2 regions of the Mesorhizobium sp. B2-8-5 genome follow, and region 1 is predicted to be linked to the other one. Evidence: predicted binding sites of a transcription regulator. Region 1 holds the regulator's gene; the other holds the start of a gene.
What was found. Region 1 encodes HrcA, which represses chaperone genes, less so after heat shock. Its sites were predicted from a motif close to GTTAGCACTCNCNNNNNGNGAGTGCTAAC; they were not measured.
Positions count from the first base shown of each region.

Region 2: a site for HrcA is predicted at 3,379-3,407, ahead of groES (co-chaperone GroES). Genes of this name have one in related genera too.

Region 1 is NZ_CP083951.1:864,233-872,049, forward strand. Features, by position in the region: gene FJ430_RS04085 (PQQ-dependent sugar dehydrogenase) at 1-985, opposite strand, end outside; gene FJ430_RS04090 (hypothetical protein) at 1,103-1,300, opposite strand; gene hrcA (heat-inducible transcriptional repressor HrcA) at 1,374-2,456, opposite strand; gene rph (ribonuclease PH) at 2,654-3,370, shown strand; partial or broken gene FJ430_RS31735 (ISAs1 family transposase) at 3,446-4,485, opposite strand; gene FJ430_RS04110 (VOC family protein) at 4,737-5,147, shown strand; gene rdgB (RdgB/HAM1 family non-canonical purine NTP pyrophosphatase) at 5,147-5,824, shown strand; gene hemW (radical SAM family heme chaperone HemW) at 5,821-6,993, shown strand; gene FJ430_RS04125 (hypothetical protein) at 7,083-7,403, shown strand; gene FJ430_RS04130 (low molecular weight protein tyrosine phosphatase family protein) at 7,430-7,750, shown strand.
Region 2 is NZ_CP083951.1:4,788,323-4,796,139, forward strand. Features, by position in the region: gene FJ430_RS23360 (LysR family transcriptional regulator) at 1-637, opposite strand, end outside; gene FJ430_RS23365 (SDR family NAD(P)-dependent oxidoreductase) at 744-1,505, shown strand; gene FJ430_RS23370 (hypothetical protein) at 1,514-2,365, opposite strand; gene FJ430_RS23375 (class I SAM-dependent methyltransferase) at 2,442-3,242, shown strand; gene groES (co-chaperone GroES) at 3,469-3,765, shown strand; gene groL (chaperonin GroEL) at 3,829-5,481, shown strand; gene FJ430_RS23390 (TetR/AcrR family transcriptional regulator) at 6,180-6,794, opposite strand; gene FJ430_RS23395 (zinc-dependent alcohol dehydrogenase family protein) at 6,908-7,817, shown strand, end outside.

The DNA of each region.
Region 1 (7,817 bases):
GCGCGCCCTTGTGGCGCGGGTCCTCGTTGTCACCGATGTAATACCAGGGCCAGCCATAGAAGGCCCCCTCCTTCACGGCGGTCGCGTATTCGAAGGGGATGTTGTCGCCAAGCTCGTCGCTCTCGTTGACGACGCACCAGAGCGCGCCCGTCGCCGGCTGCACAGTCATGCCGGAGCAGTTGCGCAGGCCGGTGGCGACGGTCCTGCGGTTGTTGCCGTCGGGATCGAAGGCCAGCACGTCGGCGCGGCCCTGTTCAGGACCCCAGGCCTCGCCCAGCGGCTGCGATTTCGCCCACGCCTCGACACCGCCCTTCGGCTTTGCGCCCATGTCCTCGGCGATGTTGGAGCCCGAACCAATCGACAGATAGAGCGTCTTGCCGTCGGGCGAGAAGGCGATGTCGCGCGTCCAGTGATGACTGGCGGGGATCTTTGCGACGATGGTCTCCGGCTTGCCGGACGCCTCGAGGTCGCCGTCGCGATAGGCAAAGCGGACGACGCTGTTGCTGTTGGCGACATAGACCCATTGCGGCTTGTCGCCCGGCGGATAGAAGGCGATGCCGTAAGGCCGGGCCAGGCCCTTGGCGAAGACCGATTTTTGCGCGGGCTTCGCGCCGCCTTCCGCAAGGCGATAGACGCGGACCTGGTTCGCCCGGCTGTCGGCGACGAAGAGGTCGCCGTTCGGCGCCACGCGCACGACGCGCGGACTGTCGATACCGGAAGCGACCAGCTCGGCGGAGAAGCCGGGCGGAAGTTTCGGCTTGGCACCTTCGGGGCGATCGGTGACGCCGCCGCCGTTCGAGGCGGACTCCGTCACATCGGGTTTCGGCAAATCCTCAGGTTTCAGCAGCCGGCGCACGCCCGGGCGGTCGGCCTTCCAATCGCCGAAGGCCTTTTCACCGCTGAGCAGGGGTTGATCGGCCTGCTGCGCAAAGGCGCCGGTGGCAAAGACCAGCGCAAGGCCCGCAAGGCCGGCGATCCGCATCATGGCTGTCCTCCGTCGTCTGCCAGCGCGCCTCAATCGATCAGGCGCCCAGAGCAAGGACATATTGGGCAAACGATCGAAAAGAGAAGCTTGCGCACGCGGATTTGACGGGCCTCGGGCTCAGGCCTCTTCGGCATCCAGATCGTCGTCGAGGCGCTTTTCCAACTCGACGAGGTCAGCCGGCAAGGGCATACCCATTGCGCGCAACTCCCGCAATTTCTCGCGCAGCTGCTCCTGGATCTCGTGCTCGTCCCCGGGCTGGTTCACCATCTCCTCAAGCAGCAGGCTGATCTGGGCCTTGAGCGATTCCAGCGCCATGTTTTTCTCCTTTGCGCCCTCAGGTGTGTGTCGAGATTCAGGTCGGGCCGACATCACCTGTATACCGATACACCTAGCGCAGCATTCGTGAAATCAGCTGCGCGGTGTAATCGACCATCGGCACGATGCGGGCGTAGTTCAGGCGGGTCGGGCCGATGACGCCAAGCGCGCCGATAACGCGGGCGTCCTTGTCGCGATAGGGCGCAACGACCAGCGACGAGCCGGACAGCGAAAACAGCTTGTTCTCCGAGCCGATGAAGATGCGCACGCCAGGTCCTTCCTCGGCGAGGTCGAGCAGCTGCAGCAGCCCGTCCTGTGTCTCCAGATCCTCGAACAGATGACGCAGGAGCTCGAGATCGGCCTGGGCGGTGACGTTTTCCAGGAGGTTGGCGCGGCCGCGCACGATGAGGCGCGCCGGCAGGCCGCTCTCGGCGCCGGCCCAGACCGCCAGCCCCTTCTCGACCAGATCCTGCGACAGCGTGTCGAGCGCCGTTCTGGTCTCGTCCTTGATACGGGCGATCTCGATGCGCGCCTCGGCAAGCGTGCGGCCCCTGATATGGGCGTTGAGGAAGTTCGAGGCCTCGTGCAGCTGCGAGACGGTGATGCCGGCCGGCAGGTCGACGACGCGGTTCTCGACATCGCCGTTCTGCGACACCAGCACGGCAAGCGCCTTGGTTGGCTCGAGCTGGATGAATTCGATGTGCTTCAGCGCCACTTCGTTCTTGGAGGCGAGCACGAGGCCGGCGCCCCGCGACATGCCGGACAGCATCTGGCTGGCCTCGGTCAGCATATGCTCCAGCGTCGCGCCAGAGCCGGAGGCGCGCACCTGCGCCTCGATGACGCGGCGCTCGTCGTCGGAAAGGTCGCCGAGCTCCATGAAGGCGTCGACGAAAAAGCGCAGGCCGGTCTGGGTCGGCAGCCGCCCGGCGGAAATATGCGGCGCGTAGATCAGCCCCAGATGCTCGAGATCGCTCATCACGTTGCGGATGGTGGCGGGCGACAGCGAGGAGGGCAGGATGCGCGACAGGCTGCGCGAGCCGACCGGCTCGCCGTCGCGCAGATAGGAATCGACAATCCGCCGGAAGATATCGCGCGAGCGCATGTCGAGTGATTGAAGTACCGGCGACTGCGACGTCGGATCGACTGGTTTGTTCATTCCGGCGAGAAACCTCCTTCCGAAAGATATAGACTTAAGCCACAGCGGCGCAACCCGGTGCCGCGTTTGCGGTCACGGCGCCGCGTTTGCGGCCGCCCGGCCCGTTTTCCTGCGCGGCGTCCTTTTCCTTTGCGACTTGCCCCGCATGCGTCTACAAGCCGGCCACGATTCCGCAAAACGACAAGAAAGAAGGCCGAATGCGCCCCTCCAAACGCCAAGCCGACGAAATGCGCGCCATCTCCTTCGAGCGTGGCGTCTCCAAGCATGCCGAAGGCTCTTGCCTGGTGAAGTTCGGCGACACGCATGTCTTGTGCACGGCAAGCCTGGAGGAAAAAGTGCCGTCCTGGATGCGCAATTCCGGCAAGGGCTGGGTGACGGCCGAATACGGCATGCTGCCGCGCTCGACCGGCGAGCGCATGCGGCGCGAGGCCTCCGCCGGCAAGCAGGGCGGCCGCACGCTGGAGATCCAGCGGCTGATCGGCCGGAGCTTGCGCGCCGTGGTCGACCTGCAGGCGCTGGGCGAGCAGCAGATCACCGTCGATTGCGACGTCATCCAGGCCGATGGCGGCACCCGCACCGCCTCGATCACCGGCGGCTGGGTGGCGCTCTACGATTGCCTGCGCTGGATGGAAGCGCGCCAGATGGTGAGCGTCTCCAAGGTGCTGAAGGACCATGTCGCGGCGATTTCCTGCGGCATCCATGACGGCCAGCCGGTCATCGATCTCGATTACCTCGAGGATTCCTCGGCCGGCACCGACGCCAATTTCGTCATGACGGGCAAGGGCGGCATCGTCGAGATCCAGGGTACGGCGGAAGGCGAGCCGTTTTCCGAGGAGCAGTTCGCGGCGCTGATGGGGCTGGCGAAGAAGGGGATCCAGCGGTTGGTGAGCTTGCAGCAGATGGCGGTGGCCTGACGTTGAATGAGATGAGGTCGGCGATCCTTCACACCCCCCTCTGGCCTGCCGGCCATCTCCCCCGCAGGGGCAGGGCTATCGCATATGAGTGATTGCATTGATGAGATAGTCGTCGTTCCAGGCGCATTTCTTGATGCGATGGCTGATGGGGACTTTGGCAGCATCGGCGGCCTGAAGGATGTTTCTAGCGAGGCGATTGAGAAGGGCTGTGTTGGCGGGAGCATTGTCCTTGCGGGCCCGGCTGAGATCCTCATCAAGATGGACATCGAGCATCCAATGCAGGCCGTTCTCGATCTGCCAATGAGCTCTAGTGAGGTCGAGCGCCTGCTGAGGCGACATGAGCGTGGAGGCCATGAACAGGCGCATCAACGGCTTGGCCTGATCGCGTCGGCTGGTGATGCGGATGAAGGCCAGGTGACCAGGCATCAGCGGCTCGGCCGCCGCCACGATCTCGGCTTGCCGCCATTCGTTGCGGCCGTGGCTGGTCTCGGTCCGCTCGGCAATGGAAGGGGTCGCGTCGGCCAGTTTCAAGTTGGCACGGCGCAGCCAATGACGCCGGTTGCCCTTCAGCGCAAGCAGGTAATCGCCACCTCTTTGGGTAATGGCCGCAGCCATTGGGTATGACAGTGGAGCGCGTCGGCGGTGACCAATCTGCCCGTAAGATCAATGAGTTCGACGACTTTGAGCGCGGCCTCGACTTCGTTCTCACCATCACTCGGCGAGACTGCCGCCAGGCACAGCCGGGTCTCGGCTGCGAAGGCCGACACCGTCAACGGCGGACTGGCTGCCAAGCCCTTCTCGTAGGCCCGCCGCAAAGCCTTGCCGTCAAGCGATACCACCTCGGGCGTCTCTCGGCTGGCTCGGGCGAAAGCGGCGGCAAAGGCGGCAAAAGCGCGACCGAAGGCCTCCGGGTCGAGCAGGCGCAGCAGCCGCGAGAAAGTGTCGTGGCTGGGAGCTGCGTCATAGTCGATCAGCCGCGACAGCGCTTGCTTGCGCTCCTGTGCGAACAAGGCAAATTCCGTCGCATTACTGGCACCGCACAGGCTTGCCGCGATCATCATCACGATCAGGTCGCCAAGCCGGTGCGTGGCGTTGGGCGCGCGGGGATCAGGCACCGCGCCAAAGTAGCTCTCAAGGCAGGAAATGGCAGTCGCTCCTTCGCTCAACTGCCTCTCCAAAGAATCCTTTCTCAGCCTAAACTCAACCCAAAAAACGCCATATGCGATTCCCCTGCCCGCAGGGGGGGAGATCAGGTGTTGTCTCGGCCTTCGCCAATCTCCAACGCTGAAAGGTTTGCGGCGGCGCCGAAGCTGCTGATCTCCCCCCTTGCGGGGGAGATGGCCGGCAGGCCAGAGGGGGGTGCCTCGTGACTCCCTCGGCAATTTTGGAATCGGCGCTCTATGTGACGGATCTCAATGCCGCCGAAGCCTTCTACCGCGACATCATCGGCCTCGAAGCCTTGGGCAAGATCGAAGGCCGCCACGTCTTTTTCCGCTGCGGCAACGGCGTATTGCTTCTCTTCAACGCGGAGGCGACGAAGATCCCGCCGGCGCCCGACGCCAGGCTGAAGGTGCCGCCGCACGGCACGGCCGGCGAAGGGCACCTCTGCTTCGCCGCGACCGCCGATGAGATCGCCGCATGGCGCAAGCATCTCGCGGCCAGGAACATCGCCATCGAAAGCGATTTCGAGTGGCCGCAGGGCGGGCATTCGATCTATATCCGCGACCCGTCGGGCAATTCGATCGAGTTCGCCGAGCCAAGGATCTGGGGTCTTTGATGCATTCCCTGAATGGACAGAAGATCGTCGTCGCCAGCCATAATGAAGGCAAGCTGCGCGAATTCGCCGACCTGATGGCGCCGTTCGGCTTCGAGGCGAAATCGGCCAAGGAATACGGCCTGCCCGAGCCCGACGAGACCGGCACCACCTTCGAGGAGAACGCCTATATCAAGGCATACGCAGCCGCCAAGGCCACCGGCCTGCCGGCGCTGTCGGACGATTCAGGCCTCTGCGTCGACGCGCTCGACGGCGCGCCGGGGGTCTACACCGCCAACTGGGCCGAGAAGCCCGATGGCAGCAGGGATTTCGGCATGGCCATGCAAAAGACGGAAACGGCACTGCAGGAAGCCCGCGCGACCGAGCCCGTCCAGCGCACCGGCCGCTTCGTCGCCGTCATCTGCCTGGCATTTCCGGACGGCGAAGCCGAATATTATCGCGGCGAAGCGGAAGGCACGCTCGTGTGGCCGCCGCGCGGCACGCTCGGCTTCGGCTACGATCCGGTGTTCCTGCCCAACGGTTTCGACAAGACTTTCGGCGAGATGAGCGCGGAAGAAAAGCATGGCTGGAAGCCCGGCCAGGCCACGGCGCTGTCGCACCGCGCCCGCGCCTTCCAGAAATTCGCGCAAGCGCGCCTGGATTTGGCACGTCTGGATCTGGCGCGACCAGGATCGGCATGAGCGCGGTCACCATACCGCTCGACCGGAGCCCCGGCTTCGGCGTTTACATCCACTGGCCGTTCTGCGCGGCCAAGTGCCCTTATTGCGACTTCAACAGCCATGTCCGCCACCAGCCGGTCGACCAGGAGCGTTTTGCCCGCGCCTTCGAGACGGAGCTTGCGACCATGCGCGACCGCACCGGGCCGCGCGAGGTGACCAGCATCTTCCTCGGCGGCGGCACGCCGTCGCTGATGAAGCCGGAAACGGTGGGCGCAGTCCTGGAGGCGGTGGCGAAGAACTGGACGATGCCAGCCGGCATCGAGGTGACACTGGAGGCCAACCCGTCCTCGGTCGAGGCCGAGCGTTTCCGCGGCTACCGCGCCGCCGGCGTCAACCGCGTCTCGCTCGGCGTGCAGGCGCTGAACGACAAGGATCTGCGCTTCCTCGGCCGGCTGCACAATGTCGAGGAGGCGCTGCACGCCATCGGCTTGGCGCGCGAGATCTTTCCGCGTCTGTCCTTCGACCTGATCTACGCGCGGCCCGGCCAGACGCCGGAGGCGTGGGAGGCGGAGCTGGAGCAGGCGATCGGCTATGCCGTCGATCATCTTTCGCTCTATCAGCTCACCATCGAGGAGGGCACGCCCTTCCACGCGCTTTACGCGGCGCGGAAATTCACGCTGCCCGACAACGACCATGCCGCCGACCTCTACGCGCTGACGCAGGAGGTGACGGCGGCGCATGGCCTGCCGGCCTACGAGATTTCCAACCACGCCCAACCCGGCGCCGAGAGCCGGCACAACCTGACCTATTGGCGCTACGGCGAATATGTCGGCGTCGGGCCGGGCGCGCATGGCCGCTTCGTCGAGAACGGCCGCCGCACGGTGACGATAGCGGAAAGAATGCCGGAGACCTGGGCCAATCTGGTCGAGGCCAGAGGGCACGGCGTCACCGGCGGCGAGATTTTGACGCGTTCCGAAGAGGCGGACGAGTTCCTGCTGATGGGCCTAAGGCTCGCCGAAGGCATCGACCTGCAGCGCTACGAGGCGCTCGCCGGGCGCGGTCTTTCGAGCGCGCGGCTCTCGGTGCTGCAGGAGGAGGGACTGGTGGCGCCGGTCGGCAACGCTCGCCTGCGTGCCACGACCGCCGGCATGATCGTGCTGGATGCGGTGGTGGCGGATCTGGCGCGGTAGAGCAGCGGCCAACGGATTTGTCAGTCTGTACGATGATGCTAGATATTCGGATTGCCTAGCCGAATGCCACGCATCCAATGGGACGTGCAATGAAGTTCCTGATCCATGAGACGCTGCGAACTTTAAACACGGATGACGTTTTTGAGTTTGGATTGACCGAGATTTCGAAGTCCCGTGAGTATCCCGATCTCTATGAAGCAGTGATCGTGTTCGCAAGGAACCAAAAATCGAAAAAGCATAAAACATCGGGCTTGAGCGAGTTTGATGTTGTGCGCAACTTCATGACCTATGTTGGGATAAATTTGAGGGCGGTCGCAAAAGACGATTCGATAGAATTCGACCTAAACGGACTCACTCTCGATCAGTACATACCTCTGACCAAGACGATCCGAGATATGTGGGATGAATAACTGCGGCGAATCAAGAGTGGCAGGTCTTGAAGAGCGTCCTCTTCGTCTGCAGCCAGAACCGCCTGCGTAGCCCCACCGCCGAGCAGGTGTTTTCCAAACGCCGCGACATCGAGGTCGAATCGGCCGGCACCAATCACGACGCCGACAACCCGCTGACGCATGAGATGGTCGCCTGGGCCGACATCATCTTCGTGATGGAGAAGGCGCACCGCGCCAAGCTGCAGAAGAAATTCCGGTCAAGCCTTAGAGGCGCCAGGGTGATCTGCCTCGATATCCCGGACAACTACGCGTTCATGGATCCGGAACTGGTGCGGCGGCTGGAAGAGAGGGTCAGCAGGTACCTCTGAAGATGTGGCGCTTCCCGCGCGTTCGTCGTTCTCGGGCTTGACCTGAGAATCCATGCCGTGACCGGTG
Region 2 (7,817 bases), 2.5 Mb from region 1:
CGATCTCGCGGATCTTGCCGTCGACGGTGAACTCCAGCGGCATCACCTGGCCGGTGCGCGACGAGACGAAGCCGATCATCATATGCCCAGCGAGCTCGTCCAGCGTGCTCGGCAGGCCGTGACGCTCGATATAGGCGGCGCTGGCGAGTGTCGCTTCGCGCGCCATGCCGATGCGGCGCGCGATCATCTCGCTGTCGGGCAGTGTTCCGGCACGCACCACGCAGTCGACGCCCTCGCGCACCAGGTCGACGAAGCGATCGCCCTCGCCGATATGCACGCTGAGCCCGGGATGGCGCGCGAGCAGCGCCGGCAATTCCGGGATGACCAGGGTGCGGGCCAAATGGCCGTTGATGTCGATGCTGAGCCGCCCGCGCACTTCATGCGCGCCAAAGGTGCCCTCGGCGTCCTCGATGTCGGCGAGAATGCCGAGGCAGCGCTGGTAATAGGCCTCGCCGTCGAGCGTCGTGGTGACGTGGCGCGTGGTGCGGCGGAGCAGTTGCACGCCGAGCCGCTCCTCGAGCCGCTTGATCGCGGCGGTGGCGCTGGAGCGCGGCAGGCCGAGATCGGCGGCAGCCGCGGTAAAGCTGTGGCGTTCCACGACGCGGGTGAAGAGCCGCATGCTGTCAAACCGATCCATCGCCGATTGTTCGCATGAACTGAATAGTGTTGGCAATCCATGCCCGATTATATCGGGCGATCAGGCGAGTATATGCATCTCCATCCAAGAAGAAGGAGATTTCGCCATGACCACTCGTCCCATTGCCCTCATCACCGGCGGCAGCCGCGGCCTCGGCCGCAACACCGCGGTCAACCTCGCCCGCCGGGGTGTCGACGTCATCGTCACCTATCGCTCTCGCGCCGACGAGGCGAAGACGGCAATCGCCGAGATCGAGGCCGCCGGGGGCCGGGCCGCCGCGCTTGAGCTGGATACCGGCGCCATCGCCAGCTTCCCGGCTTTCGTCGAGGCGTTGAAGAAGACGCTTCTCGAAACCTGGCAGCGCGACCGCTTCGACTATCTCGTCAACAATGCCGGCACCGGCCTGCGCAAGATGATCGCCGAGACGACGGAGGAGGAATTCGACACGCTGATGAACACCCATCTCAAGGGCGTGTTCTTCCTCACCCAGGCGCTGCTGCCGCTGATCGACGATGGCGGCCGCATCATCAACATCTCGAGCGGGCTGGCCCGTTTCGCCGCGCCCGGATCGTCGGCCTACGCGATGATGAAGGGCGGCATCGAAGTCTTCACGCGCTACCTCGCCAAGGAGCTCGGCCAGCGCGGCATTACCGCCAACACCGTGGCGCCCGGCGCGATCGCCACCGACTTCAACGGCGGCCATGTGCGCGACAACGCCGAGATCAACCGCATGGTGGCCGGCGTCACCGCTCTCGGCCGCGCCGGCGTCGCCGACGATATCGGGCCGATGATCGCCTCGCTGCTCTCCGACGACAATCGCTGGGTCAACGCCCAGCGGATCGAAGTGTCGGGCGGCATGAACATCTAGACGGTCGGTTATGAAACCTGCCGGATCAGTCCTTCGAAGCCGTCGGCGAGATTGGCATTGCCGGCGGCGATGAAGCTCGACAGATTGCGGGCGCGACCAGGCGTCTTATTGGCATCGAGCAGCACCGCCCTGCCCTCATGCATGACGAAGTCGAATTTTCCGTAGTCGAAGCCGAGCCGGCGCCTTAGCGCGCGCAGTTCGTCCGGAACCGGAACCGCCTCGCGGCGGATGGTGTCGTCGCCCTTGACGAGGCTCTGCGGCGAGACATGGCGGGTGCAGCGCTCGCGCTCGCCGCAGAACAGCCAGAAGCGGGCGGCAAAACCGTCCGGCTCCGGCTCGGGAATGAATTTCTCGACGAGCAGATCCTGGCGCTCGAAGGCCTCGGCCGGAACGTCGGCGAGCGAGGCATGGATCTCGTATTTGTCGAAAGGTTCGACGCCGGGAAATGGCTCCGGCCTGCCGGCGCGCCGCGCGCGCTGGTTCAGTTGCTGTTCCGGCGTTCCCCAATGGTTGAGGCTGCTCTTGACGATGACCTGCCCCTGCCAGTCGTCGCCTTGGCCAATCACGGCGCCGCTGATGCGGCGTTTCGAAATGTCGGCGGCCGCAAGGTTGAGGCAGAAGGGAAAGCGGCGCGCATAATCGACATAGTCGGGCGGCGTCACGGTCACGTCCAGATGCAACACCGCGATGTCGGCGGCCGGCCTCGCCGAGGTGCCTCTCAATATCTGGACCGAATGGCCGCGGCGCTTCAGCTCTTCCAGCAGGTCGAAGAGCATATATGGGCTATCGCGGCGCATCAGCAGTCCGCGCCGGCTCTGGAAGCGGTCGAACTCGTGCGTGATCACCGCGATGCGCGCCATGCCCGCCCCTCACTTGGCTTATCGAGCGTCGTCGATTATTCAATCGAATACAACGCGCTGCTGGGCTGGGGTTTGCATGACAGAGCATTGGAATGCAATTCGCAAGCACTGGCAGTTGCTCGGCTCACCTCTGCGGCCGCCGGCGGAGGTGGTCGAAACTTACGACCGCGAGCTCGACCTTGCCCGGTCGCACGTCGTGATGTTCGGCGTGACGCCGGAGCTCGCCGGGCTGGGAGCCAGTATGACGGCGGTCGACGAATCCGCCGACATGATTGCCGGCATCTGGCCAGGCGACACAGAAACGCGCAAGGCGGTGCAAGGCGACTGGTTCGACCTACCGTTTCCAGGCGCAAGCGTCGATGCGCTGATTGGCGATGGATGCCTTACGGTCATCGGCGCCGCGGACCCCAGGCGCACACTGTTTGCTTCGATCGCGCGTGCGCTGAAAGCAGACGGGCGCGCCGGCATCAGGCTTTATGCTTCCCCCGGGACTCCAGACGACCCGAAGGATATCCGCGCCCTGGCGCTGAGCGGCGGCGTCGCAACCTTCCACGAGCTCAAATGGCGCGTGGCGATAACCGCAATCGGCGGCGCGCCGGACTACATCATACCGGTTAGGGGCATCCTCGAACAATTCGAAGCGCTGTTTCCGGATCGCGAGGAGCTTGCGGCTCGCACAGGATGGGAGCTGCCGGTCATCGGAACCATCGACGTCTACCGCAACTCGTCGGTCATCTACAGTTTCGCCCCCGCGGCAGCACTCATCGAGGAAGCCCAGACCTTCTTCGATGATGTCCGGCTGGCCTCGACCGGCTCATACGGGATCGCTGAACGCTGCCCGCTGCTGGTGCTGCGGTCGCCGAAGCGCCGGGACTGACGGACGAGATTGCTCGTCGGCGCCTCGCGACACCCGGTGCTTTTCGGGCTGGCGTTCCGCGTGAGAAAAATTTCGCGTCGCCTCCCCCTTGCGCGCGCCTTGACTCCGGCAAGGCGCCGGCCTATTTCAGCGCCACGTTAGCACTCGTCTTTGGTGAGTGCTAACCCGTATCCGGCCTCGCCGGATGGAGGAACAGTTCTCACCGTTCTCATTCGAGGAAGAAAACATGGCAAAGTCCAAGTTCCGCCCGCTTCATGACCGCGTGGTCGTTCGCCGGGTCGAATCCGAATCCAAGACCGCCGGCGGGATCATCATCCCGGATACGGCGAAGGAGAAGCCGCAGGAAGGCGAGATCATCGCCGTCGGTTCCGGCGCCCGCGACGAAGCAGGCAAGCTCGTGCCGCTGGATGTCAAGGCCGGCGATCGCATCCTGTTCGGCAAGTGGTCGGGCACCGAAGTCAAGCTCAATGGCGAAGACCTTCTGATCATGAAGGAATCCGACATCATGGGTATCATCGGCTGATCATCGGCCTCACCTGAATCTTCATCTTCGGGCTCTTCCCGAGCCCCTGCCAGGAGCTAAAACATGGCTGCCAAAGACGTAAAATTCTCCCGCGATGCCCGTGAGCGCATGCTGCGCGGTGTCAACATCCTCGCCGACGCGGTGAAGGTCACCCTCGGCCCCAAGGGCCGCAACGTCGTCATCGACAAGTCGTTCGGCGCCCCGCGCATCACCAAGGACGGCGTCACCGTCGCCAAGGAAATCGAGCTCGAGGACAAGTTCGAGAACATGGGCGCACAGATGGTCCGCGAAGTCGCTTCGAAGACCAACGACATCGCCGGCGACGGCACCACGACCGCAACGGTTCTGGCGCAGTCGATCGTCCAGGAAGGCCACAAGGCGGTTGCCGCCGGCATGAACCCGATGGACCTGAAGCGCGGCATCGACCTCGCCGTTGGCGACGTCGTCACGACGCTGATCAAGAACGCCAAGAAGATCAAGACCTCGGAAGAAGTTGCCCAGGTCGGCACCATCGCCGGCAATGGCGATGCCTCGGTCGGCTCGATGATCGCCGAAGCGATGCAAAAGGTCGGCAATGAGGGCGTCATCACCGTCGAGGAGGCCAAGACCGCCGAGACCGAGCTCGAAGTCGTCGAAGGCATGCAGTTCGACCGCGGCTACCTGTCGCCCTACTTCGTCACCAACGCCGACAAGATGGTTGCGGACCTGGAAGACGCCTACATCCTTCTCCACGAGAAGAAGCTCTCCAACCTGCAGGCCATGCTGCCGATCCTCGAGGCTGTCGTGCAGACCTCGAAGCCGCTGGTCATCATCTCGGAAGACGTCGAAGGCGAGGCTCTGGCCACGCTGGTCGTCAACAAGCTGCGTGGCGGCCTGAAGATCGCCGCCGTCAAGGCGCCGGGCTTCGGTGACCGCCGTAAGGCCATGCTGGAAGACATCGCCATCCTCACCGGCGGCCAGGTCATTTCCGAAGACCTCGGCATCAAGCTCGAGAATGTCGGCCTCAACATGCTCGGCCGCGCCAAGAAGGTGTCGATCTCCAAGGAGAACACCACCATCGTCGACGGCGCCGGCAAGAAGGCCGAGATCCAGGGCCGCGTTGCCCAGATCAAGCAGCAGATCGAGGAGACCACCTCGGACTACGACAAGGAGAAGCTGCAGGAGCGTCTCGCCAAGCTGGCCGGCGGCGTTGCCGTCATCCGCGTCGGCGGTGCGACCGAGATCGAAGTCAAGGAAAAGAAGGACCGCGTCGATGACGCCCTCAACGCGACCCGCGCGGCCGTCGAAGAAGGCATCGTTCCTGGCGGCGGCGTCGCGCTTCTGCGCGCTTCGCTGAACATCAAGGCAACCGGCGCCAACTCCGACCAGACCGCTGGCATCAACATCGTTCGTCGCGCCCTGCAGGCTCCGGCCCGTCAGATCGCGTCCAACGCCGGTGCGGAAGCATCGATCGTTGCCGGCAAGATCCTGGAGAACAAGGGCGCGACCTTCGGCTACAACGCCCAGACCGGCGAATATGGCGACATGATCGCCATGGGCATCGTCGATCCGGTCAAGGTCGTGCGCACCGCTCTCCAGGACGCGGCCTCGGTCGCCGGCCTGCTGGTCACCACCGAAGCCATGATCGCCGAGGCTCCGAAGAAGGAGTCGGCTGGCGGCATGCCCGGCGGTATGCCTGGCGGCGGCATGGGTGGCATGGGCGGCATGGACTTCTAAGAAGTCCATAAAGCACGCCCATCAACTAACATTGCTCAAGCCCGCAAACGGGCTTGAGTGGCGGCATGGACTTCTAATCCAGGCTACCAAGCTGATACGGAAAGGGCGCCCAGAGGCGCCCTTTCTTGTTTTGCGAGGATTATCGGGGCGATCAACGTTTGATCGGCATTCCGAAACGAAATCGCTTCGCCGTGAAGATAAGTCGCCGCAACGCCTTCAGGCCGGCCGCGAGCTTTCCCTCAGCCTTCATTGCCCGGTCCGTCCAGCATGGCCTTCACGCCTTCCAGATCGACACCAACGAAGGAAGCGACGGCCCATCCGCTAGAGGCCGCGCAGCGACCAGCCTTTCCGCGAGGTCGACCGAAATACCTTGCTCGGCCAGCAGGAAACCGGCCCGCTCGTTTCTGCCACGCGAGAAACATGGCGCGTGTCCGGTTGCAGCGGCCGGCGCGAAAGCAGCGGCGTCCAGTCAACGCCGCCGGCAGGCACCTCCCCGAGCCGGAAAGCGCCATCTCGGCGGAGGCCGTTGTACTTGAAATGCGCGGTTCCAGTCGAGATTCCTGGCAAATTGCGGTCCGCGAACCGCCTGATCCGACTGTCTGCGCCCCAACGCCTGCTCCCGAAACCGCTTCGCCGGCCGCCCCGTCGCGGCAAGACCTGGGGAGTTAAGCCGATATTTCCGGAGCCGGCAAAGCCCTTTATCCTAAGGCGGTAGCGTCCGCCTCCCGGGCTACCTTGCCGGCAAGCACCGCTTGCTCGACCAGCGCGGCCACTTCGTCGGCGACAGTCAAGATCGGCGTGCGGTCGCGGGTGGCGCGGGCGATCACCATAAGGCCCTCCAGCGAAGATTCGACCAGCAGGGCCAGCGCCTGCGCGCGCCGCTCCGGCACCCCTGCCCTGACGAAAGCCTGGCGCAGCAGTCCGATCCATTGCTCGAAGGCCGACCGGCAGATTTCAGCCAGGTCCGGCACATCGTTCGGAGCATCGAGCACCAACGGCGCGACCGGGCAGCCGAGCGAGAATTCGTTCTCTTCCAGCATGCGGGCCACCGACTGGTAGATGTGGTGCACGGCAACGGCTGGGTCGCTTTCCTCCAACAGCGCGGCGCCAAGCCGCTCGGTCACATCGGCGACACTGGCGCGCGTCACTTCGATGACCAGTTGGTCCTTGCCGCCCGGGAAATGGAAATAGAGCGACCCGCGGGGCGCGCCGCTGGCGCTCAAAATGTCGTTGAGCGACGTGCCGTGATAGCCGCGCTGCCGAATGAGCAGCCCGGTCGCCTCGATCATGCGGGTGCGTGTGTCCGTCGCCACGTCGACCTCTCGACTGTCAACCTCTGTCAGGAGCTTGCATTATAGGGCTTGCCCATAATATGACAATCGGTCTACATAATATGTAAATCGGTCTACATATTTGAGAGACAACAATGCAAACCTATCGGCTCGAGGGGCAAGGCAGCATCGACAAACTGGCGTTGCGCGAGGAGGCGATGCCGCAGCCAGGTCCGCGTCAGATCGTCGTGCGGGTGCGCGCCACCTCGCTCAATCGCCGCGACACGATGATCCTCAACGGCACCTATCCTCTGGCACCCCGCGCCGGCATCGTGCCGCTGAGCGACGGCGCCGGCGAAGTCGTCGCGGTCGGCGACGGTACGACCCGCTTTGCCATCGGCGACCGCGTCACCGGCAGCTATTTCGCGCGCTGGATCGACGGCCGCATGCATCCGGGCATCGTCGATCAGCTCGGCTGCACGCTGGACGGCATGCTTTGCGAATACGCGCTGCTCGACGAGCAATGGGCCGTGCGGCTGCCCGACCACCTCTCCTGGCAAGAGGCGGCGACCTTCACCTGCGCCGGGCTGACCGCCTGGAGCGCGCTGACGGGCGCCGAGATTCCAAAGCCCGGACAATGGGTTCTCACCATTGGCTCAGGTGGCGTCGCGCTGTTTGTGCTGCAGTTCGCCAAGCTCATGGGTTGCCGCGTGGCTGCCGTCACCTCGCGCGCCGAGAAAGCCGAAAGGCTGCGGGCGCTCGGCGCCGACGTCGTCATCGCGGTAGCCGGAACGCCGGAATGGGGCGTGAAATTGCGCGAGGCGACCGGCGGGATCGATCTCATCGTCGAGACCGGCGGCCCGGCGACTTTTACGCAATCGCTGATCGCCAGCGCGCTTTACGGGCGCATCGTGCTGCTCACCGTGCAGGACCACAACGGCAAATCGGTCGAGATCCCGGGCGCCGTCTACCAGCGCAGCCTCGTCACCATCGGCCGGCTGTTCGTCGGCAGCCGCAACGGGCTGGAGGCGATGCTTGCCGCTGTCGCCACGCACCGGCTGAAAC